One region of the Streptomyces cyaneofuscatus genome, then DNA from elsewhere that is predicted to be linked to it. Evidence: predicted binding sites of a transcription regulator. Region 1 holds the regulator's gene; the other holds the start of a gene.
The links. Region 1 encodes HspR, which represses chaperone genes until heat shock. Its sites were predicted from a motif close to TTGAGNNNNNNNNNCTCAA; they were not measured.

Region 1 (10,959 bases):
CGATGTGCTCGATGTCGACCGGGCACTGCTCGACGCAGGCGCCGCAGGTGGTGCAGGACCACAGGACGTCCGGGTCGATGACGCCGTTCTCCTCGGCGGTGCCGATCAGCGGGCGCTCGGCCTCGGCGAGGGCGGCCGCGGGGACGTCCTTGAGCTGCTCCTCGGTGGCCTTCTCGTTGCCCTCCATGTCCTTGCCGCCGCCGGCCAGGAGGTACGGCGCCTTGGCGTGCGCGTGGTCGCGCAGCGACATGATCAGAAGCTTCGGCGAAAGCGGCTTGCCGGTGTTCCAGGCGGGGCACTGCGACTGGCAGCGGCCGCACTCGGTGCAGGTGGAGAAGTCGAGGATGCCCTTCCAGGAGAACTGCTCGACCTGGGAGACGCCGAAGACCGCGTCGTCGGCCGGGTCCTCCCAGTCGATCTCCTTGCCGCCCGTCGTCATCGGCTGGAGCGCGCCGAGCGCGACCTCGCCGTCGGCGTTCCGCTTGAACCAGATGTTCGGGAAGCCGAGGAAGCGGTGCCAGGCGACACCCATGTTGGTGTTGAGCGAGACCGTGATCATCCAGATCAGCGAGGTGCCGATCTTGATCATCGCGGTGAAGTAGATGAGCGTCTGGAGCGTGGACAGCGACAGGCCCTTGAACGCCAGGACCAGCGGGTACGACACGAAGTACGCGGCGCCGTAGCTGTCGACGTGGTGGATCGCGCCCTCCAGGCCGCGCAGCACCAGGATCGCGAGGCCGATGATCAGGATGATGTACTCGACGAAGTACGCCTGCCAGGCCTTCGAGCCGGTGAAGCGCGACTTGCGGCCGGCCCGGGACGGCAGGTTCAGCAGCCGGATCACCATCAGCGCGACGATGCCGACGACCGTCATCAGGCCGATGAACTCGATGTACATCTCGAACGGCAGGAACGTGCCGATGACCGGCAGCACCCAGTCCGCCTGGAAGAGCTGCCCGTACGCCTGGAGCAGCGTCGGCGGCAGCGTCAGGAAGCCGATCGCGACGAACCAGTGCGCGAAGCCGACGATGCCCCACCGGTTCATCCGGGTGTGGCCGAGGAACTCCTTGACCAGCGTGATCGTGCGGGCCTTGGGGTCGTCGGTGCGGCTGCCTGCGGGTACCGGCTGTCCGAGACGGACGAAGCGGTAGATCTGCGCGACGGCTCGGGTGATGAGCGCAACGCCGACGACCGTCAGCACCAGCGACACGATGATCGCGGCGAGTTGCATTTCGGGGCTCCTCGGGCCTGCGAGAGCGGGATCCAGTTGACTACTGCCCACTACTACTAAGCAGTAACTTAATCAGTCTGTGCTGACACTATCCACTTATTCCACCCCGCTGTAGCCGGGCGAGCGGTGATCTGTGTCGCTCAGGTGTGCCTTGGTTGACCGTGCTTTTCCGAGCGCCGTCCGCAGGGGGGTGCGTACGGCTTCCGCCAGGATCGCCAGGTCGAGCACCACTCCATGGTGCTCTGCGTAGTGCTGGTCCAGCAGGGCGGGGTCGTCCCACGGCATGCCGGAGCGGGCGCGCACCTGGGCCAGCCCGGTCAGTCCCGGCCGCAGCTCCTGCCGCCACTGCCGCGCCCCCGGCCATGCCGCGCGCGGGTCGCCCGGTGCCAGCGGGGCCGGTCCTACGAGGGAGAGCTCGCCCCGGACGACCTGGGGGAGCCGGGAGAGCAGGTCGAGCCGGAGCCGGCGGGTGCGCAGGGTGCGCAGCGTGAAGACCTGGCCGCCGAGGCCCGTACGGGGGCTGCGCTCCCACACGTTGCCGGGGCCCCGCCGGAGGGTGAGCGCCAGGGCCCCGAGGGCGATGGCGGGGGCGGCCGCGATCAGGAGGGCGGTGCCGAGGGTCAGGTCCAGCACCCGTTCGGCCGAGGCGCGGGGGGCGAGGCGGGCCGCGAGGTGGCCGGCCCGGTCGCTGAGGCCGGCGAGGTGTGCGGCGGGGCGGGAGGGGAAGTGGCCCCGGGCGGTGCCGGTGGGGTCCGAGTGCTTCCGGGGGGCGGGGGGCTCGGTGGCGTACGGGGGTGGGGGAGGGGGCGTGGGTGGCGGGGGCGTCCGGGGTCCGGCCACGGCTTCGGGCCGGGGCTGCTGCCGGGCGTGCTGCCTTCGCTGTTCCTGTTGGCCCTGCCGGTCCTGCTGCCCTTGCTGCCCCTGCTGGTCCTGCCGGTCCTGCTGTTCCTGCTGCCTCTGCCGTTGCTTCTTCCTCTGGTTCTTCTGCCGCACGCGCCGCTGTCTCGCGTTCCGCATCGCGCCCGCCCGGGGTTCGGAGTCCGATGGAGTGCCTGGTGGTGTGCCTGGTGGAGCGCCTGATCGTGTGCCTGTACCAGCCGATCGATGACGGTTGTGACCGTCTCGCGGCATTTTGTGACAGAACGATCCCACGGTGGGATGGTGGGTCGGGGCAACGGCGCGATGGCGACGTGTATCGGCACCTAAGTTGAGTCGGCTCGACTCAGGTCTGTTGACTCCGGGGCCGGTGTCATGCATCCTTGAGTCAGATCCACTCAAGTAGTCAGTTGGAGGAATTGAAATGGCACGTGCGGTCGGCATCGACCTGGGCACGACTAACTCCGTCGTCAGCGTTCTCGAAGGCGGCGAGCCCACCGTCATCACCAACGCCGAAGGCGCCAGGACCACGCCGTCCGTCGTCGCCTTCGCCAAGAACGGCGAGGTGCTGGTCGGCGAGGTGGCCAAGCGTCAGGCGGTCACCAACGTCGACAGGACCATCCGCTCCGTCAAGCGCCACATGGGCACTGACTGGAAGATCGAGATCGACGGCAAGGGCTTCAACCCGCAGCAGATGAGCGCCTTCATCCTGCAGAAGCTGAAGCGCGACGCCGAGTCCTACCTGGGCGAGAAGGTGGCCGACGCGGTCATCACCGTCCCGGCGTACTTCAACGACTCCGAGCGTCAGGCGACCAAGGAGGCCGGTGAGATCGCGGGCCTCAACGTCCTGCGTATCGTCAACGAGCCGACCGCCGCCGCCCTGGCGTACGGCCTGGACAAGGACGACCAGACGATCCTCGTCTTCGACCTCGGTGGCGGCACCTTCGACGTGTCGCTCCTGGAGATCGGTGACGGCGTCGTCGAGGTGAAGGCCACCAACGGTGACAACCACCTCGGTGGTGACGACTGGGACCAGCGCGTCGTCGACTACCTGGTGAAGCAGTTCGCCAACGGGCACGGCGTGGACCTGTCCAAGGACAAGATGGCTCTCCAGCGTCTCCGCGAGGCCGCGGAGAAGGCGAAGATTGAGCTCTCGTCCTCGACCGAGACCACGATCAACCTGCCCTACATCACGGCGTCCGCCGAGGGCCCGCTGCACCTGGACGAGAAGCTCACGCGCTCGCAGTTCCAGCAGCTGACCTCGGACCTCCTGGACCGCTGCAAGACCCCGTTCCACAACGTCATCAAGGACGCGGGCATCCAGCTCTCCGAGATCGACCACGTCGTTCTCGTCGGTGGCTCCACCCGTATGCCGGCCGTCGCCGAGCTCGTCAAGGAGCTGACCGGTGGCCAGGACGCCAACAAGGGTGTGAACCCGGACGAGGTCGTCGCCATCGGCGCCTCGCTCCAGGCCGGTGTCCTCAAGGGCGAGGTCAAGGACGTCCTGCTCCTCGACGTCACCCCGCTGTCCCTCGGTATCGAGACCAAGGGAGGGATCATGACCAAGCTCATCGAGCGCAACACCACGATCCCGACCAAGCGTTCCGAGATCTTCACGACGGCCGAGGACAACCAGCCGTCCGTGCAGATCCAGGTCTACCAGGGCGAGCGCGAGATCGCGGCGTACAACAAGAAGCTCGGGATGTTCGAGCTGACCGGTCTGCCGCCGGCCCCGCGCGGTGTGCCGCAGATCGAGGTCGCCTTCGACATCGACGCCAACGGCATCATGCACGTCGCCGCCAAGGACCTCGGCACCGGCAAGGAGCAGAAGATGACCGTCACCGGCGGCTCCTCGCTGCCGAAGGACGAGGTCAACCGGATGCGCGAAGAGGCCGAGAAGTACGCGGAGGAGGACCACGCCCGCCGCGAGGCCGCCGAGTCGCGCAACCAGGGCGAGCAGCTCGTCTACCAGACGGAGAAGTTCCTCAAGGACAACGAGGACAAGGTCCCTGCGGACGTCAAGACGGAGGTAGAGACCGCTGTCGGCGAGCTGAAGGAGAAGCTCAAGGGCGAGGACACCGCCGAGATCCGTACGGCCACCGAGAAGGTCGCCGCCGTCTCCCAGAAGCTGGGCCAGGCGATGTACGCCAACGCCCAGGCCGAGGGTGCTACGCCGGGCGCCGAGGCTCCGGGCGACGCCCAGGGCAAGGCCGATGACGATGTCGTCGACGCCGAGATCGTGGACGACGAGAAGGACACCAAGGGCGGTGCGGCGTGACCGAGGAGACTCCGGGCTTCGACGAGAAGCCCGACGTCCCCTCCGGCGCCACCCCTGATGACGCCGAGCCGAAGGCTGCCGCACCCTCCGAGGAGGAGGCGGCGGCCCCGGCCGGGGACACCGACCAGACCGCCGGCCTGACCGCTCAGCTGGACCAGGTCCGTACGGCGCTCGCCGAGCGCACCGCGGACCTCCAGCGGCTCCAGGCCGAGTACCAGAACTACCGCCGCCGCGTGGAGCGGGACCGGGTCACGGTCAAGGAGATCGCCGTCGCGAACCTCCTGTCCGAGCTCCTGCCCGTGCTCGACGACGTCGGCCGCGCCAGGGAGCACGGCGAGCTGGTGGGCGGCTTCAAGTCGGTCGCCGAATCGCTGGAGACGGTCGTCGCGAAGCTGGGCCTCCAGCAGTTCGGCAAGGAGGGCGAGCCCTTCGACCCGACGATCCACGAGGCCCTGATGCACAGCTACGCGCCGGACGTCACCGAGACGACCTGCGTGGCGATCCTCCAGCCGGGGTATCGCATCGGCGAGCGCACCATCCGCCCCGCGCGGGTGGCCGTCGCCGAGCCGCAGCCGGGCGCCACGCCCGCGGCGGCCAAGGAAGAGAAGACAGACGACGAGGAGAGCGGTGGCACCGAGGAGGTCTGACGACACCACGTCTGACCACCAGGGTGCACACCGACCGGTCCGGCGGCCGGCCCACGGGCCGGCCGCCGCGCCGATCGTCCGGAAGGAGGGACGTCGATGAGCACGAAGGACTTCGTCGAGAAGGACTACTACAAGGTCCTCGGCGTCCCCAAGGACGCCACCGACGCCGAGATCAAGAAGGCGTACCGCAAGCTCGCCCGCGAGTTCCACCCCGACGCCAACAAGGGTGACGCCAAGGCTGAGGAGCGGTTCAAGGAGATCTCCGAGGCGAACGACGTCCTCGGTGACACCAAGCGGCGCAAGGAGTACGACGAGGCGCGCGCCCTCTTCGGCAACGGTGGCTTCCGCGCCGGCCCCGGTGGTGCGGGCGGCAACTTCAACTTCGACCTGGGCGACCTCTTCGGCGGCGGCGCCCCGGGCGGCGGCCAGGGTGGTGCGGGCGGCGGTTTCGGCGGCGGCGGGGGCGGTCTCGGCGACGTCTTCGGCGGGCTGTTCAACCGCGGCGGTACCGGCACCCGGGTCCAGCCGCGGCGCGGCCAGGACATCGAGTCCGAGGTGACGCTCAGCTTCACCGAGGCGGTCGACGGGGCCACGGTCCCGCTGCGGATGTCCAGCCAGGCGCCCTGCAAGGCGTGTTCCGGCACCGGCGACAAGAACGGCACCCCCAGGGTCTGCCCGACCTGCGTCGGCACCGGCCAGGTCTCGCGCGGCACCGGCGGCGGCTTCTCCCTCACCGACCCGTGCGTGGACTGCAAGGGCCGGGGCCTCATCGCCCAGGACCCCTGCGACGTCTGCCACGGCAGCGGCCGGGCGAAGTCGGCCCGCACCATGCAGGTCAGGATCCCGGCGGGCGTCTCCGACGGCCAGCGGATCCGGCTGCGCGGCAAGGGCGGCCCGGGCGAGCGCGGCGGACCGGCCGGCGATCTGTACGTCGTCGTCCACGTCGGCGCCCACCCGGTCTTCGGCCGCAAGGGCGACAACCTCACGGTCACCGTGCCTGTCACCTTCCCGGAGGCGACGCTCGGCGGCGAGGTGAAGGTCCCCACACTCGGCGGACCCCCGGTCACCCTGAAACTGCCCCCCGGCACCCCGAACGGGCGTACGATGCGCGCCCGGGGCAAGGGCGCGGTCCGCAAGGACGGCACCCGCGGCGACCTGCTGGTCACCGTGGAGGTGGCGGTCCCCACGGACCTCGGCCAGGAGGCCAGGGACGCGCTGGAGGCCTACCGCAAGGCGACCGCGGACGAGGACCCGCGGGCAGAACTGTTCCAGGCCGCGAAGGGAGCTTGAGATGGACGGCCGTCGACGCAATCCGTACCAGCTGACCGATGAATCACCGGTGTACGTGATCTCGATCGCGGCCCAGCTCTCGGGCCTGCACCCGCAGACGCTGCGCCAGTACGACCGTCTCGGCCTGGTCTCCCCCGACCGTACGGCCGGCCGCGGCCGCCGTTACTCGGCCCGCGACATCGAGCTGCTGCGCACCGTGCAGCAGTTGTCGCAGGACGAGGGCATCAACCTGGCGGGCATCAAGCGCATCATCGAGCTGGAGAACCAGGTGACCGCGCTCCAGCAGCGCGTCGCCGAGCTCTCGGCGGCGGTGGACGGCGCGGCGGTCGCCATGCAGCAGCGCGAGGCCCAGGTGCACGCCTCGTACCGCCGCGACCTCGTGCCGTACCAGGACGTGCAGCAGACCAGCGCGCTGGTGGTCTGGCGGCCGAAGCCGAAGCGGCCGGGGGCGGAGTAGGAACACGCCTGTGTGCGGTGGGGCCGGGAGAGCGTTCATGACGCCTTCCCGGCCCCGCCGCGCGTTGTCAGGCGTCGCCGCGGCCGGCTCCGGCGATGCCGGACCGTACGAGGAGGGCGCCGAGGTGGGTGCGACTGGTGGCGCCGAGGGTCTGCATGAGCTTGGCGATGTGGGAGCGGCAGGTGCGGACGCTGATGCCCATCCTGCGGGCGACGACCTCGTCGACGTGGCCTTCGGTGAGGAGGCGGGCGATGCTCTGCTGGACGGCGGTGACCGGGGCGTCGGGCCCGGCGGTCCGGAGCGGTTCGCCGAAGGGGGTGGCTCTGGCCCAGAGGACGTCGTAGACGTGGATGAGGTAGCGGACGAGGGCGGGGTGCGTGATGCGGAGGGCCACGTCCCGCTGGGATGTGGTGGGGATGTACGCGACCCGGTCGAAGATGAAGAGCCGCTCGGGCGTCTGCTCCATGGTGCGGATCTGGAGTCCCTCGTACGGCAGCCGGTCCACGTAGTGGTTCAGGGGCGGGCTGTAGCGGGCGGAGTGCTGGTAGATGTGGCGCACGGACACACCGCGCTGAAGGGGCGGCAACGCGTTCTTCCGGGCGCGTTCGAGGAGTTCGGCGGGGCGCTTGCTGCCCGGGTGGAGGGTCAGGATGTGTTCCCGGGTTCTGCGGCCGGCCTCTTCGAGGGATTCCTGGATCGCCGGTTTTCCGCTGACGACGGTGATCTCGGGGTGCGGCTCGCGACCGGCGACCGAGGTCAGCGGCAGGAGGGCGTTGACGAGCGTGGCCGTGGTGTCGAGGCGCTCGAAGACCTCCTGGGCGAGGGGCCTGAGCAGGCGCGTGAGCGCGGCCGACGCCGGTACGGGGCGTGCCCACCGCTCGTCGTCCGGGTCCGGGTGGACCAGGCCCCGCTGGAGGAGGCAGGGCGCTTCGGCGAGCTCCGTCCGGGGCAGGCGGCCTTCGCGCAGAGCCGTCGCGTAGAGGCTCATGGCGGGCTCGCAGAGGCCGTGGGCGGTTCCCGGTCCGTCCGCGTTCTCCGTCGTCGTGCACATGCCTCGGCCCCCCCGCGGGTTTCGGTATGCCCCTCGAACGAGGCTAGTTCGTGTCGTCCGGACGTGCCGGTGTCGTCCGGGGCGGCTGCTCGGCGGCGGTCGCTTCGACGATGCCCGACTCGACGAGCAGTGCGCCGAGGTGGGTGCGGCTGGTGGCGCCCAAGGTCTGCATGAGCTTGGCGATGTGGGAGCGGCAGGTGCGGACGCTGATGCCCATCTTGCGGGCCACCACGTCGTCCACGTGGCCTTCGGCGAGGAGGCGGGCGATGCTGAGCTGGACCGCGGTGACCGGGGCGCCGGGTGCGGTCGCCTGGTAGTTCTCGGCCAGCGGTACGGCCTGGGCCCAGAGGACCTCGTACACCTGGATCAGGTAGGAGACCAGGGCCGGATGGCTGATCCGCAGCGCGGTGCTGCGGTCGGCGGAGGCGGGGATGTAGGCCACCGTCCGGTCGATGATGATCAGCCGTTCGACGGTCAGCTCGGTGGTGCGTACGTGCAGATGCTGGGCCGGGACCTGGGAGAGGTAGTCCCTGATGGAGCCGCTGTAGCGGGCCGGATGCTGGTAGATGTGGCGGATCCTGGCCCCCCGCCGGATGGCGGTGTTGGCGTTGGCCAGCCCCTCCCGCAGGGTGCTGGCCGGCCGGTCGCTGCCGGGCTGGGCCGTGAGGATCTCGTCCGTGGCGGTGGCGGTGGCCTCGTTGATGGACGCCTGGATGGCCGGAACCCCCTCCAGCACGGTGATGGCGAGGTTGGGGTCGTCGTGGGCGACGGCGGTGAGCGGGTACAGGGACCGGCTCAGCGCGGTCGCGAGGCGCAGGCGCTCGTCTATCTCCCGGGAGACCGGCTGCAGGAGGTTGGCCAGAGCGGCTGACGGTGGCACGGGCCGCATCCAGGTGTCGTCCCACGGGTCGGGATGCAGCAGGGCCAGTTCGGTGAGGCACGGGGCGTCGCCGATCTCGGCGCGGGCTATCCGCCCGGAGCGCAGGGCCTTCTCGTACAGCCGCAGCGCCGGAGCGCACAGCACGCCGTTCTGATGTGGGGTATGTCCTAATCTGCCTTCACTGCTCGCCATTTGGGATCCCCCTGCTTTATGCAGTGCAACAAGTTGACGGTGGTGCCCGTGTGGTTCTGAGGGGAGTGTGGACCTGTCGGGGAGGCCGGGAACTTCCCCGGCACGACCTGGGCGTCGGCTGTGCTCTCCCCCATTGCGCAGTCACGCCCGGGTTCCCACGGGGGGATCGCTCGCGCGGTCAGGAGTCCGATTCCAGGATTCCTGACCGCGCGATCAGATAGCCGAGTTGTGCCCGGCTGGTGCTGCCGAGGGTGGCGGAGAGCTTGGCGACATGGGCGCGGCAGGTGCGTACGTTCATACCGAGGCGCCGGGCGATCGAGTCGTCCACGTGGCCTTCCACCAGCAGTTGCGCGATGGACCGCTGAACACCGCTGATGCCCTTGGGAGGTGGGTCGTACTGAAGCTCACCGAGAAGGGGCGACGCACGGCTCCAGAGCTGCTCGAAGACCTTGACCAGGTAGTCGATCAGTCCGGGATGGCGGAGCTCCAGGGCGACTTGGTCGTCGTTGCGCGCGGGTATGAAGGCAACAGTCCGGTCGAAGACTATCAATCGCTCGATGAGCTCTTCGAGTGTGCGGATCTCCACCTTGCTCTCGGCCAGGCGGGCCGCGTAGGCGAGCGTGCCCTGGCTGTGCCGCACCGTGTGCTGGTAGAGAGTGCGCATGGCGACGCCGCGATCCACCACGGACAGTGCGCGTTCGAGGCCCTCGCTGAGGCGGTCCTCGCCGCGGTCGCCACCGGGCTGGACGGTGAGGACCTCGGTGCGGCACTCGGCGGTGGCGAGATCGAGGGCGGCATTGATCCGGTGCCCCCCTTCCAGGACCGTGATGGCGTGGGTGGTGGGAGGATCCTGGGCGCTGATGTCCATGAACGGCTCGAAGGAGTCCGCCAACTCCACGGAGCGCCGTCTGCGTTCCTGGATCTCCCGCTCGATCGGGTGCAGGCGCTGAGCCAGAGCCGCGGACGGGGCGATGGGCCGGAGCCACGCGGTGTCGTCCGGATCGGGGTGCAGGAGCGCGAAATCCATCAAGCAGGGGGCGGGCTCAACCTCTGAACGAGAGATTCGTCCGGATCGTAGCGCGCTGGCGTAAAGCCGCTTTCCGGCGTCACACAGTTCCGTGACGCCGTGAGGATGTGTCGACTTTGTCTCTCTTGTGGCCATATCTACACCCCCCAGGTTCCTGAACATGCAGGAACATGATGCATCGTCCCAGTGGCGTTCCCCTACCCGGTTGAGACATCGTCGTGGATGCGGGGAAGAGGAATCCACAAGTGAGGACGAAGCCGACTATGGATAAGCGAATGCTTCGCTCGGTGCTTGCCGCCGCTTTCGTCGCGGCCCTGGGCTTTGGCGTGGCAGGCGGCGCGATGAGCAATTCGGCGGCACCTCGTGCCGACGAGATCAGCTGGTTCGCCGGCAGCTCGGTATCCGGTGGCGAGATCAGCTGGTCCGTGCAGGCGGCCGCTGCCGACGAGATCAGCTGGCTGACCCCGAAGACGTCGGCGCCCGGCGAGATCAGCTGGTCCGCCCCGGCCGACACGGTCGCATGACCACGCCGCCGGACGACCGCACCTTCCGGCGCGAGATGGCAACCGCCTATCGCTCAGGGTGGCATTTCATCGATCTGCTCACGGCCCTCCCCCGCCGTGGCGACTCGTTGATGGTCACCCTGTTCGGAGAGCCGATCGTCGTCGTGATGGAAGAGGACGAGGACGTCCGCGCCTACCGCTGTCTCCGCCGCCCCCGTGGCGCGCCGCAGCCCGTCCGCTGCGCCGTCAGGTACGGGATGATCTTTGTGAACCTCGATCAGCGGGACCATGAGCTGATCGCGTCAGAACCCCTTTCCGCCACCCCCCGCAGCGCCTGAGCGATTCCCCCGTCGTCACCTGTCGCTCCAGGCGCTTCCCCCACACAGCGGCGCCACCGTGACCTGAACACGGTGGCGCCGTTGTGCTGTTCCGGTTCGGGGGCCTCACGGCCGGCCGGGGCCTCGCGGTCGGCCCGGGGGCCTCAGGCGTTTCCGAGTGCCCGGTCGACGGCGATCTCGATGACGATG
Region 2 (10,959 bases), 1.9 Mb from region 1:
CGCGCAGGCGAACTACTTCGTGGACAACGGCGGCGGCTGGTCCCGGGACGGCCGGACCCTGCCGGGGGTGCTCGACATCGAGTGGAACCCGTACGGCGCCCAGTGCTACGGCCTCAGCCAGGCCGCGATGGTCAACTGGATCCGGGACTTCACCACCACCTACCGGGCACGCACCGGCCGGGACGCGGTCATCTACACCGCGACCAGCTGGTGGAAGGACTGCACCGGCAACAACGCGAGCTTCGGCGCCGTCAACCCGCTCTGGGTGGCCCGGTACAACACGACGGTCGGCGAGCTGCCGGCCGGCTGGCCCGTCCACACGATGTGGCAGTACACCTCGACCGGCCCCACGGTCGGCGACCACAACCGCTTCAACGGCGCGCTCGACCGCGTACAGGCACTGGCCAACGGCTGACCCCCACCTGAACCGGCCCCGGTCACCTCTTCGCAGGTCACCGGGGCTTCGCGCCGCCCCGCACCCCACTATGCACCCGATGTATACGCACTATGTATAGTCCTCGGCGTACCGCACACCTGTGCGGAGATTTCCGCGCAGAGGAGTGGTGTGCCGTGTCGAAGAAGATGACCCTGTTCGGCGGCGGGTTGGCCGCCGCGCTGGTGACGACGCTCACACTGGCGCTCAGTGGATGCTCGATGGAGACGACGGCTCCGGCCTCGGCACGGCAGGACGCGGCGTCCGACGCCAAGGGCTCCTTCGGGCGGGCGGACTGCCGCAAGGCGAAGTGCATCGCCCTCACGTTCGACGCGGGGCCGGGCAAGGACACCCCGGAGCTGCTGGACATCCTGAAGGCGAAGAAGGTCCACGCGACCTTCTTCCTGCTGGGCAAGCACCACGTCCTCAAGCACCCGGACACCGTGCGGCGCATCCAGGACGAAGGCCACGAGGTGGCCAACCACACCTGGACGCACAAGATCCTCACCGACGAGGAGCCGGACGCGATACGGGCCGAGCTGGAGAAGACCCAGGTGGCGATCGAGAAGGTGACGGGGAAGAAGCCCCGGCTGATGCGCCCGCCGCAGGGCCGCACGGACGACGAGGTCTCCGGGATCAGCAAGGAGCTGGGGCTCTCCCAGGTGTTGTGGAGCGCCACCGCCAAGGACTACTCGACGAACGACTCGGCGCTGATCACGAAGCGGATCGTGGACCAGGCGAGCAAGGACGGCATCATCCTGCTGCACGACATCTACCAGGGCACCGTGCCCGCCGTGCCGGGGATCATCGACGCGCTCCAGAAGGACGGCTACATCTTCGTGACCGTCCCTGAGCTGATGGCCCCGGCGGTGCCGGAGCCGGGCACGATCTACCGCCCCTGAGCACCGTGCTGCGGTGCATGCGGAACGGCCCGCCCCCGTTGACTCGGGAAGCGGGCCGTCCGTACCGGCCACGTACCTGATACCGCGCCCGTCACTGCGTGGCGGTCAGGCCGCGGCCGGGATCCTTTCCGCCGGGGCCGAGGCCGGGGCAAGGGCGATCTCCAGCACCTGGCGGACGTCGGTGACCGGGTGGACGTCCAGCTTCTCCAGCACCTCGGCCGGGACGTCGTCCAGGTCGGCCTCGTTGCGCTGGGGGATCACCACGGTGGTGATGCCGGCGCGGTGGGCGGCCAGCAGCTTCTGCTTCAGGCCGCCGATCGGCAGTACCCGTCCGGTCAGCGACACCTCACCGGTCATCGCCACATCCGTACGGACGAGGCGTCCGGAGAGCAGCGAGGCCAGCGCGGTCGTGAGCGTGATGCCCGCGCTCGGGCCGTCCTTCGGGACCGCACCGGCCGGGAAGTGGATGTGCACGCCCCGGTCCTTGAGGTCCGCGACCGGCAGCTCCAGCTCCGCGCCGTGCGACCGCAGGAAGCTCAGCGCGATCTGCGCCGACTCCTTCATGACGTCCCCGAGCTGACCGGTCAGGGTCAGTCCGGACGCGCCGGTCTCCGGGTCGGCGAGCGACGCCTCGACGAAGAGGACGTCACCGCCCGCCCCGGTCACCGCGAGTCCGGTGGCCACGCCCGGCACCGCGGTGCGGCGCTCGGCCGGGTCCTGGGCGGACTCGGGCACGTGGTGCGGGCGCCCGATCAGGCCGCGCAGGTCCGCGTCGGTCACCGTGAACGGCAGCTCGCGGTCGCCCAGTTCGTGCTGGGCCGCGACCTTGCGGAGCAGCCGGGCGACGGCCCGCTCCAGATTCCGTACGCCCGCCTCGCGGGTGTACTCGCCGGCCAGCTTGCGCAGCGCCGACTCCTCCAAGGTGACCTCGTCCGTCTCCAGACCCGCTCGCTCCAGCTGGCGCGGGAGCAGGTGGTCCCGGGCGATGACGACTTTCTCGTCCTCGGTGTAGCCGTCCAGCCGGACCAGCTCCATACGGTCGAGCAGGGCCTCGGGGATGGCTTCGAGGACGTTGGCGGTGGCCAGGAAGACGACGTCGCTGAGGTCGAGCTCGACCTCCAGGTAGTGGTCGCGGAAGGTGTGGTTCTGCGCGGGGTCGAGGACTTCGAGGAGGGCGGCGGCGGGGTCGCCCCGGAAGTCGGAGCCGACCTTGTCGATCTCGTCGAGCAGGACGACCGGGTTCATCGAACCGGCCTCCTTGATCGCCCGCACGATCCGTCCGGGGAGCGCGCCCACGTACGTACGCCGGTGGCCCCGGATCTCCGCCTCGTCCCGGACACCGCCGAGCGCGACGCGGACGAACTTACGGCCCATTGCGTGCGCGACGGACTCCCCGAGCGAGGTCTTGCCGACGCCGGGCGGGCCCACCAGGGCGAGCACGGCACCGCCGCGACGCCCGCCGACGACCCCCAGCCCCCGGTCGGCACGCCGCTTGCGCACCGCGAGGTACTCGGTGATCCGCTCCTTCACATCGGCGAGACCGGCGTGCTCGGCGTCCAGGACCTCCTGGGCGCCGCGGATGTCGTAGGCGTCCTCGGTCCGCTCGGTCCACGGCAGTTCGAGGACGGTGTCCAGCCAGGTGCGGATCCACGACCCCTCAGGAGACTGGTCGCTGGACCGCTCCAGCTTCTCGACCTCCTTGAGCGCGGCCGTCCGGACGTGCTCGGGCAGATCGGCGGCCTCGACGCGGGCCCGGTAGTCGTCGGACTCGTCCTCCGGGTCGCCGTTGAGCTCGGAGAGCTCCTTGCGTACGGCGTCCAGCTGGCGGCGCAGCAGGAACTCGCGCTGCTGCTTGTCCACGCCCTCCTGGACGTCCTTGGCGATGGACTCGGCGACATCCTGCTCGGCGAGGTGCTCGCTCAGCCACTGGGTGGCGAGCTTCAGCCGCGTGACCGGGTCCACGGTCTCCAGGAGCTGCACCTTCTGCCCGGTGGTGACGAACGGCGAGTATCCGGAGTTGTCGGCGAGCGCGGAGATGTCGTCGATCTGCTGGACCCGGTCCACGACCTGCCAGGCGCCGCGCTTCTTCAGCCAGCTGGTGGCGAGCGCCTTGTACTCCTTGACGAGCTCGGCGGCGGAGCCGGGCAGCGGCTCGGGCACGACGACGTCGAGCACGGTCCCCTCGACCCACAGCGCCCGCCCCGGCCCACTGGTCCCGGCCCCGATCCGGACCCGGTCACGGGCCCGGATGAGCGCCCCCGGGTCCCCGTCGCTCAGGCGTCCGACCTGCTCGACGGTCCCCAGGACACCGGTCCCCGTGTACGTCCCGTCGATCCGCGGGACCAGCAGCACCTCGGGCTTCCCGCCGCCGGGACGGGCGGCGGCCTGCGCGGCCTCGACGGCGGCGCGCACCTCGGTGTCGGACAGGTCCAGCGGCACCACCATGCCGGGCAGGACGACCTCGTCGTCGAGCGGCAGCACGGGCAGGTCGATCGGTGTGAACGCCTTGGACTCGGTAGTCATGATCTCCCCTTCGGCAGGCAAGTTGAGCTATGTGGACTCAATGCTTGTGAGCCGCCGAATGTTCCCCGAGCGGTGTTCGCTGTGAGCGATCAAGACCTGGAAGCCTGGTGAGCCCCCTGTCCACGGGAGCGTCGGACGCGGAACGGCTATTCCCGGGGCCGGTCTCCCGCCCTGGTGAACCTCCGGGTGAATCTCCTGGTGAACCCGTGAACCGGATAGCGTCCGCCCGTCGATAGGGAGGGTGTGAGGCTGTTGCGCCCTGCGGGGGGAGACCGGAATGACGGTACGGAGGCGGAGAGCGACGACGCGGCGTTGGTGCGCGCCGTCGCGGGCGGGGACGCGGAGGCGCTGGGCGCGCTCTACGACCGGCACGCCGGGTGGCTGCACGCCCGGCTCGCCCGGCGGTGCGCGGACGCGGAGACCGTGCGCGAAGTGCTCCAGGACACCTTCGTGACCGTGTGGCGCTCCGCCGGCTCGCACCGGGGCGCGCAGGTCGGCGGGTGGCTGTGGGTGATCGCCTCCCGCCGGCTCGTCGACACCCTGCGGGCGGGCGCCCGCGCCGACCGGGCACCGGGCCCGGCCCCGGAGACCGTCGCCCCCTCCGCCGAGGACCGGGTGCTGGCGGGCCTGGAGTACGGGGACGTGGGCACCGCGCTGGCCGGGATCTCGCCGGAGCTGCGCGAGGTCCTGCGCGCCACGGTCGTGGACGGGCTGTCGACGAGGGAGGCGGCCGCGCTGCTCGGCATCCCCGAGGGCACGGTCAAGACCCGGGCGATGCGGGCCCGGCGTGAGCTGCGGGACGCACTGGAACGGCTGACGCCGGACGGCGAAGCGCTGGGAGGCACGGCATGAGGCGAGGGCGTTCGGGCCTGGGGCACCACTGGCACGTGGACGGGGAGCTGGCCGCGCGGTACGCCGCCGGTACGGCTGCCGAGAGCGATGCGTGGTCGCTGGAGAAGCACGTCGAGGCGTGCGGCGCCTGCGCGGCCGTGGTCTCGTCGGCCGTCCGGGCGGGGCCGGAGACGGGCCCGCTGCTGGCCTCCATCCGGGCGGCGGTGCTGGAGCGGGCTGTCCGGGAACCGCGCGAGAGCGTCGGCTCCCGGGCGTACGCCGACAACGGCACCGGCCCGGCCATCGGCGCCAGCACAGGCGCGGGAACCACCACCACCGTGACAGGCGCGGGGACCACGGGGGTGCCCCCGCGCCTGTCACGGGCCGCCCGGGTCGTGTGGGCCGCCGGGCCCGCCCTGCGGGGGGCCTGGCTGGTGGCGCTCGTCGCCGTCGCCCTCGGGGCCGTCGCCCTGTCGTACGGGGCCGGGCTCGGGGCCTCGGTGCGGCCGTTGCTGCTGGTGACGGCGCCGGTGCTGCCGCTCGCCGGGGTGGCCCTGTCCTACGGGCTGCACGCCGATCCGCTGTACGAGATCGCCACCTCGACCCCGTCCGGCGGGCTGCGGCTGCTGCTGACCCGGGCCGCCGCCGTCCTCGCGGTGAGCGTCCCGGCGCTGACCCTGGCCGGGGCCGTGCTGCCGGTCGCGGCGGGCGGCCCGGGGGCGGCCGCCTGGCTGCTGCCGGGGCTGGCGCTGACGCTCGCCGCGCTCGCGCTGGGCAGTTTCGTCGGCGGCCGCCGGGGGGCGGCCGCCGTCGGGGCCGCCTGGCTGGCGTTCGTCGTCGCCCCCGCCGCCGCCGGCGGGCCGGCCGGGGCCGCGCTGATGGCGGGGGCCTCCCCGTACTTCGCCGGCCCCGCCGTCCAGAGCGGCTGGGCCGCCGGGGCCGTGGCGTGCGCGCTGCTGCTCGCCGCCCGCCGCCGATCCTTCGACCATCTGGAGACGCCGTGAGCGCCAAAGTGACCGGGCTGACCGTCCGGCACCGCAGGAACACCGCCCTGGACGCCGTGGACCTGGACTTCGCTCCGGGTGTGCACGGACTGCTCGGGCCCAACGGGGCGGGCAAGACGTCCCTGATCCGGGTGCTGGCCACGGTCTCGCCCCCGGACGCCGGGCAGGTGGAGCTGCTGGGCAGCGAGGTCGGCCGGGGAGCCGATCACCGCGAGCGCGCCTCCGTACGGCGCCGGCTCGGCTATCTGCCCCAGGAGTTCGGCTACTACCCGGGGTTCACCGTCCGCGAGTTCGTCGGCTACGTGGCCTGGCTCAAGGAGATGGACGGGGCGGGGGTCGCGGCGGCGGTGGAACGGGCCGTGGACCGGGTCGGCCTCGGCGACCGGATCGACGCCAAGGTGAAGACCCTCTCCGGCGGCATGGTGCGCCGGGTCGGCATCGCCCAGGCGATCGTCAACGAACCCGCGCTCCTGCTGCTGGACGAGCCGACCGCAGGTCTCGACCCGGAGCAGCGCGTGGAGTTCCGGGCCCTGCTGCGGGAGGTGGGCCTGACCTCCACGGTGATCGTCTCCACGCATCTGGTCGAGGACGTCGCGGCGGCCTGCTCCGACGTGACCCTGATCGAGGCGGGCCGGATCGCCTACCGGGGCACCACCGCCGACCTGATCGAACTGGGCGACGCGGCGGACGGGCTCGGCGGCAACCCGATCGAGCGCGGCTACACCGCCGCCCTGCGCGCCCACCGTACGGCGGTGGGGGCATGACGGACACGTTGAGCCCGCCGGAGCCCACCGCCCCGGCCGCCGCCCCGCCCCGTATCGGCCATCCGGCGCGTGCGGCGTTCCGGGCCGAGCTGCGGCGCGGGATCGCCCCCTGGGTCGCACCCGCCATGGCCCTCACCATCGCCGTACCGATGATCAGCAAAGCCGCCCAGTGGCAGGGCAGCTGGGGCGAGACGCAGGGGCTGCTGCATTCGCTGACCACCTTGATCGGCGGCCCGCTGGCGGCGGCCGCCGGGTGCTGGCAGGGCGGCCGGGAGCACCGGCGCAGAACCGTCGGGCTGTGCCTCTCGGTGCCTCGCTCGCGGGCGGCGCAGCTGATGATGGCGGCGCTGCCGGTCGCGGTGTGGGTGGTCGTCGGCCACCTGGTGGCCGTGGCGGGGGTGCTGGCCGCCAGCTGGCCGTACGCCGGGGCCGGCGGCCCCTCGGTGGGCATGATCGTCCTGGATGCCTGGTTCTCGGTGTGTGCCGTGTTCACCGGGTTCGTGGTGGGGCGCGTGTGCCGGTGGCGGCTGGCCGCGCCGGTGCTCGCGGCGGTCACGTACCTCGTCCTGGGCGCCCCGACGTACACCTCCTCCGACCTCCGCTTCCTGAACCCGGCCGAGCAGTATTTCCTGGCCGACCGGGTGCCGGTGGCCTGGTTCGTGCCCGTGATGGTCCTGTGGACGGGCGCTCCGGTGCTCGCCCTGGTCACCGGGTACGCCGTGCGGCGCCGGTTCCTCGCGCTCGTCCCCCTGGTGGCCGCCGCCGTCGTCGCGCCCCTGATCGTGAGCAGCGGTGATGACGTGTTCCGGGAGGACCCGGTGGCGGAGAAGCTGATCTGTACGGAGGCGGTGCCGCAGGTCTGTGTGGGCGGGCTCGACGGCCCGCTGCTGTCCCCGGCGTCCGACGCCCTGGCCGGGCTGGTCTCCCGCCTGGAGGGGGTACCGGGTGCGCCTGTGCGGTACGTCCAGACCTCCGACAGCCGGCGGCTCCCGCCGGACACCTCCCGGCTGCCCTACACGTCCCGCGGCTGGACGGTGGTGCGTGACCGGATCGCCGATCCCGCCGGGTACGCCCGGGAGACGGCGCACTTTCTCACCGAACGCGACTGCCCTGAGTCCGTGACGGAGGGGGTGGAGGAAGACCCTGCCACCGTACGCATGCGGGAGACCGACGACGCCGTGGTGCACTGGCTGGCCCCCTGGGGCAGTTCGATGCTCGACCCGGCCCGGGGCGCCGTGTATCTGAACCGGCTCACCGCCATGGGCGACACCGAGCGCCGGGCCTGGCTGGGCCGCTATCTGGCCACCCGTACGAGTTGCGACCCGAAGGCGGTGCCGGCGCTGTGACGACCGTACGACTGGGGCTGCCTGTGCTCTACCTGCGCTCCCGGGCCCTGCCGGCGACCCTCGCCGCGCTGGCGGCCACCGCCGTGCTCGCCGCGTGGGCCGCCGACTGGCTCCAGGACCGTCCGGAGTTCGACCACACGGCCCGCGTCCCGGTCCTCGCGCTCGCCCCGCTGCTCGCCGCCGCCGCGATCGGCACCGGGCTCCTCTCGCACACCGAGGAGCTGGACCGCACGGCCGTACGCCGCTGGTGGCCCCGGCGGCTGACGTACCTGCTGGCCCTCACCGCGCTCACCGCCGGGGCCCTGGCGGTGGCCGTGCCGGGTCATCCGGAGCATTTCGGCGCCCCGGCGATGGTCCGCAACGTGGTGGGCGCGACGGGGGTGACGGCGGCGGCGGCCGCGCTCCTGGGGGCCCGGGCGAGCTGGCTGCCGATGACGGTCTACGGGGGCGCGGTCTATCTGGCCGCGCCCCGGACGCCGGGCGGGGCGGCGGCGTACTGGGCGTGGCCGATGCAGCCGGGGCCGGAGGTGGCGGCCTGGGTGACGGCCGGGACGGCGTACGTGGTGGGGGCGGCGCTCCTGGCACTGCGCGGCCCCCGCCCGGACCGCGATCACGCCAAGGGGTGGCCCTCCTAGAATCCGGTCCATGGAACCCGACACCCAGACCTACACCTGCGCCATGGTTCCCCCCGCGCCCGTCACCCTCGACCGCCGCGAAGGCCCCTTCGGTGAGGTCGTCCTGCGGGAGCGCGGGGAGCACTTCGAGATCATCGCCAACGGCTGCTTCCTGATGGACACCTCCGACGGGCGCTCCGAGCGGCTGCTGATCGATGCCGCTCTGGGCGCCCTGCCCGCCGGCCGGACCGGCCCGTCGGTGCTGATCGGCGGGCTCGGGGTGGGCTTCTCGCTGGTGCGGGCCGCCGAGGAGGAGCGCTGGGGGCGGATCGTGGTCGTGGAGCGGGAGCAGGCCATCGTCGGCTGGCACCGGCAGGGCCCGCTGGACCGGATCTCCGGGGCGGCGCTGGCCGACCCCCGGACCGAGGTCGTGCACACGGATCTGGTCGCCCACCTCCGTACCGCCACGGAGCGTTACGACGCGCTCTGCCTGGACATCGACAACGGTCCCGACTGGACCGTCACGGAGGACAACGGGAGCCTCTACTCCCCCACCGGTCTGGCCCACTGCCACGACCGGCTGACCCCGGGCGGAGTGCTCGCCGTCTGGTCCGCGCAGCCGTCCCCGGCCTTCGAACAGGCGTTGCGGAATGCCGGTTTCAGCGGGGTTAGGACCGAAGAAGTGACTGTTGCCCGAGGTGTGCCGGACGTGGTCCATCTCGCATCGAGAAGCCACTGAGGGGCCACCTGAGGGCCCTGGAAGCCCCCTCCCGGTATGTACGGGTCCGGTGGGAGACGGGGCAACCTTCACAAGGCCGACGATCCGCCGCCCCGCCGGAGCCGAACTCACACCCCTGGGGCAACACCCTGCGTAGCCGGGAGCCCTCCGCTGCCTTTACGCTGCTGACCGGCACATAGGGATCACCCACGAAATCCACGAGCGAAGACCGTGCCTTGCGGGGGTTCGTTCCCCGCGAGAGCGGGCAGGGGCGGGGCGATGGAACAGACACACACCACCCACAACGGCGTCGCGGCCACCCCAGGGGCTCAACGCCGGGTGCTGGTGGTCGAGGACGACGCCACGATCGTCGACGCCATTGCCGCGCGCCTGCGGGCGGAGGGCTTTCTGGTGCAGACCGCGCTGGACGGGCCCGCGGCCGTCGACGCGGCCGAGGCGTGGCAGCCCGATCTGATGGTGCTCGACATCATGCTTCCCGGCTTCGACGGCCTGGAGGTCTGCCGCCGGGTGCAGGCGACGCGCCCGGTGCCGGTGCTGATGCTCACCGCGCGCGACGACGAGACCGACATGCTGGTCGGGCTCGGGGTCGGCGCCGACGACTACATGACCAAGCCGTTCTCCATGCGGGAGCTGGCCGCCCGGGTGCACGTCCTGCTGCGGCGGGTGGAGCGGGCCGCGCTGGCCGCCGTCACCCCGCGCAGCGGGATACTGCGCCTCGGCGAGCTGGAGATCGACCACGCGCAGCGCCGGGTCCGGGTGCGCGCCGAGGACGTCCACCTCACGCCGACCGAGTTCGACCTGCTGGTCTGCCTGGCGAACACCCCGCGCGCGGTGCTCTCCCGGGAGCAGCTGCTGGCCGAGGTCTGGGACTGGGCGGACGCCTCGGGCACCCGTACGGTCGACAGCCACATCAAGGCGCTGCGCCGCAAGATCGGCGCCGAGCGGATCCGTACGGTGCACGGCGTCGGTTACGCCCTGGAGACCCCGGCCCCATGACCCGGCCAGGGTCGGGGATGCGGCCCTTCTCCATCAAGGCCAAGCTCGGCACGCTGGTCGTGGTCTCGGTGTTCATCACGACCGGGCTGCTGATCGTGGCCCTGCGGACCCGGACCGAGTTCCAGTTCATCACCGTGTTCTCGGTGATCGCGACGCTGCTGATCACGCAGTTCGTGGCGCACGGGCTGACCGCGCCGCTGGACGAGATGCGGGCGGTGGCCCGGTCGATCTCGCACGGCGACTACACGCGCCGGGTGAGCGGCGCCGGGCGGCGGGACGAGCTGGGCGACCTGGCCCAGACGATCAACCGCATGGCGGACGACCTGGAGGCGGAGGACCGGCACCGCAAGGAGCTGGTCGCCAACGTCTCCCACGAGCTGAGGACGCCCATCGCTGCGCTGCGGGCCGTGCTGGAGAACGTGGTGGACGGGGTCTCGGCCGCCGATCCCGAGACGATGCGCACGGCGCTGAAGCAGACGGAGCGGCTCGGCCGGCTGGTGGAGACGCTGCTGGACCTGTCCCGGCTGGACAACGGGGTGGTGACGCTCAAGGCGCGCCGCTTCGAGGTGTGGCCGTATCTCTCGGGCGTACTGAAAGAGGCCAATCTCGCCGCCTCTCAGCGACGCCTGTCGTCGGGATCGGGCAACCACTCCCGTACGGACGTCCACCTCCATCTGGACGTCTCGCCGCCGGAGCTCACCGCGCACGCGGACGCCGAGCGGCTGCACCAGGTGGTGGCCAACCTCATCGACAACGCGGTCAAGCACAGCCCGCCGCACGGCCGGGTGACGGTCCTGGCGCGGCGCG

Region 2: the regulator HspR is predicted to act here: its motif matches at 3,881-3,899, upstream of lon (endopeptidase La).

What each region holds. Positions count from the first base shown of each region.
Region 1 covers NZ_CP137002.1:4,319,528-4,330,486, forward strand. The annotation lists gene R2B67_RS19155 (heterodisulfide reductase-related iron-sulfur binding cluster) at 1-1,231, opposite strand, end outside; gene R2B67_RS19160 (sugar transferase) at 1,328-2,071, opposite strand; gene dnaK (molecular chaperone DnaK) at 2,532-4,385, shown strand; gene grpE (nucleotide exchange factor GrpE) at 4,382-5,032, shown strand; gene dnaJ (molecular chaperone DnaJ) at 5,129-6,322, shown strand; gene R2B67_RS19180 (heat shock protein transcriptional repressor HspR) at 6,324-6,779, shown strand; gene R2B67_RS19185 (LuxR C-terminal-related transcriptional regulator) at 6,847-7,830, opposite strand; gene R2B67_RS19190 (helix-turn-helix transcriptional regulator) at 7,874-8,902, opposite strand; gene R2B67_RS19195 (hypothetical protein) at 9,081-10,091, opposite strand; gene R2B67_RS19200 (hypothetical protein) at 10,205-10,453, shown strand; gene R2B67_RS19205 (Rieske (2Fe-2S) protein) at 10,450-10,770, shown strand; gene R2B67_RS19210 (pyridoxamine 5'-phosphate oxidase family protein) at 10,914-10,959, opposite strand, start outside.
Region 2 covers NZ_CP137002.1:2,422,931-2,433,889, forward strand. The annotation lists gene R2B67_RS10045 (lysozyme) at 1-415, shown strand, start outside; gene R2B67_RS10050 (polysaccharide deacetylase family protein) at 583-1,335, shown strand; gene lon (endopeptidase La) at 1,441-3,858, opposite strand; gene R2B67_RS10060 (RNA polymerase sigma factor) at 4,102-4,710, shown strand; gene R2B67_RS10065 (zf-HC2 domain-containing protein) at 4,707-5,693, shown strand; gene R2B67_RS10070 (ABC transporter ATP-binding protein) at 5,690-6,457, shown strand; gene R2B67_RS10075 (hypothetical protein) at 6,454-7,803, shown strand; gene R2B67_RS10080 (hypothetical protein) at 7,800-8,438, shown strand; gene R2B67_RS10085 (spermidine synthase family protein) at 8,449-9,156, shown strand; gene R2B67_RS10090 (response regulator transcription factor) at 9,415-10,152, shown strand; gene R2B67_RS10095 (HAMP domain-containing sensor histidine kinase) at 10,149-10,959, shown strand, end outside.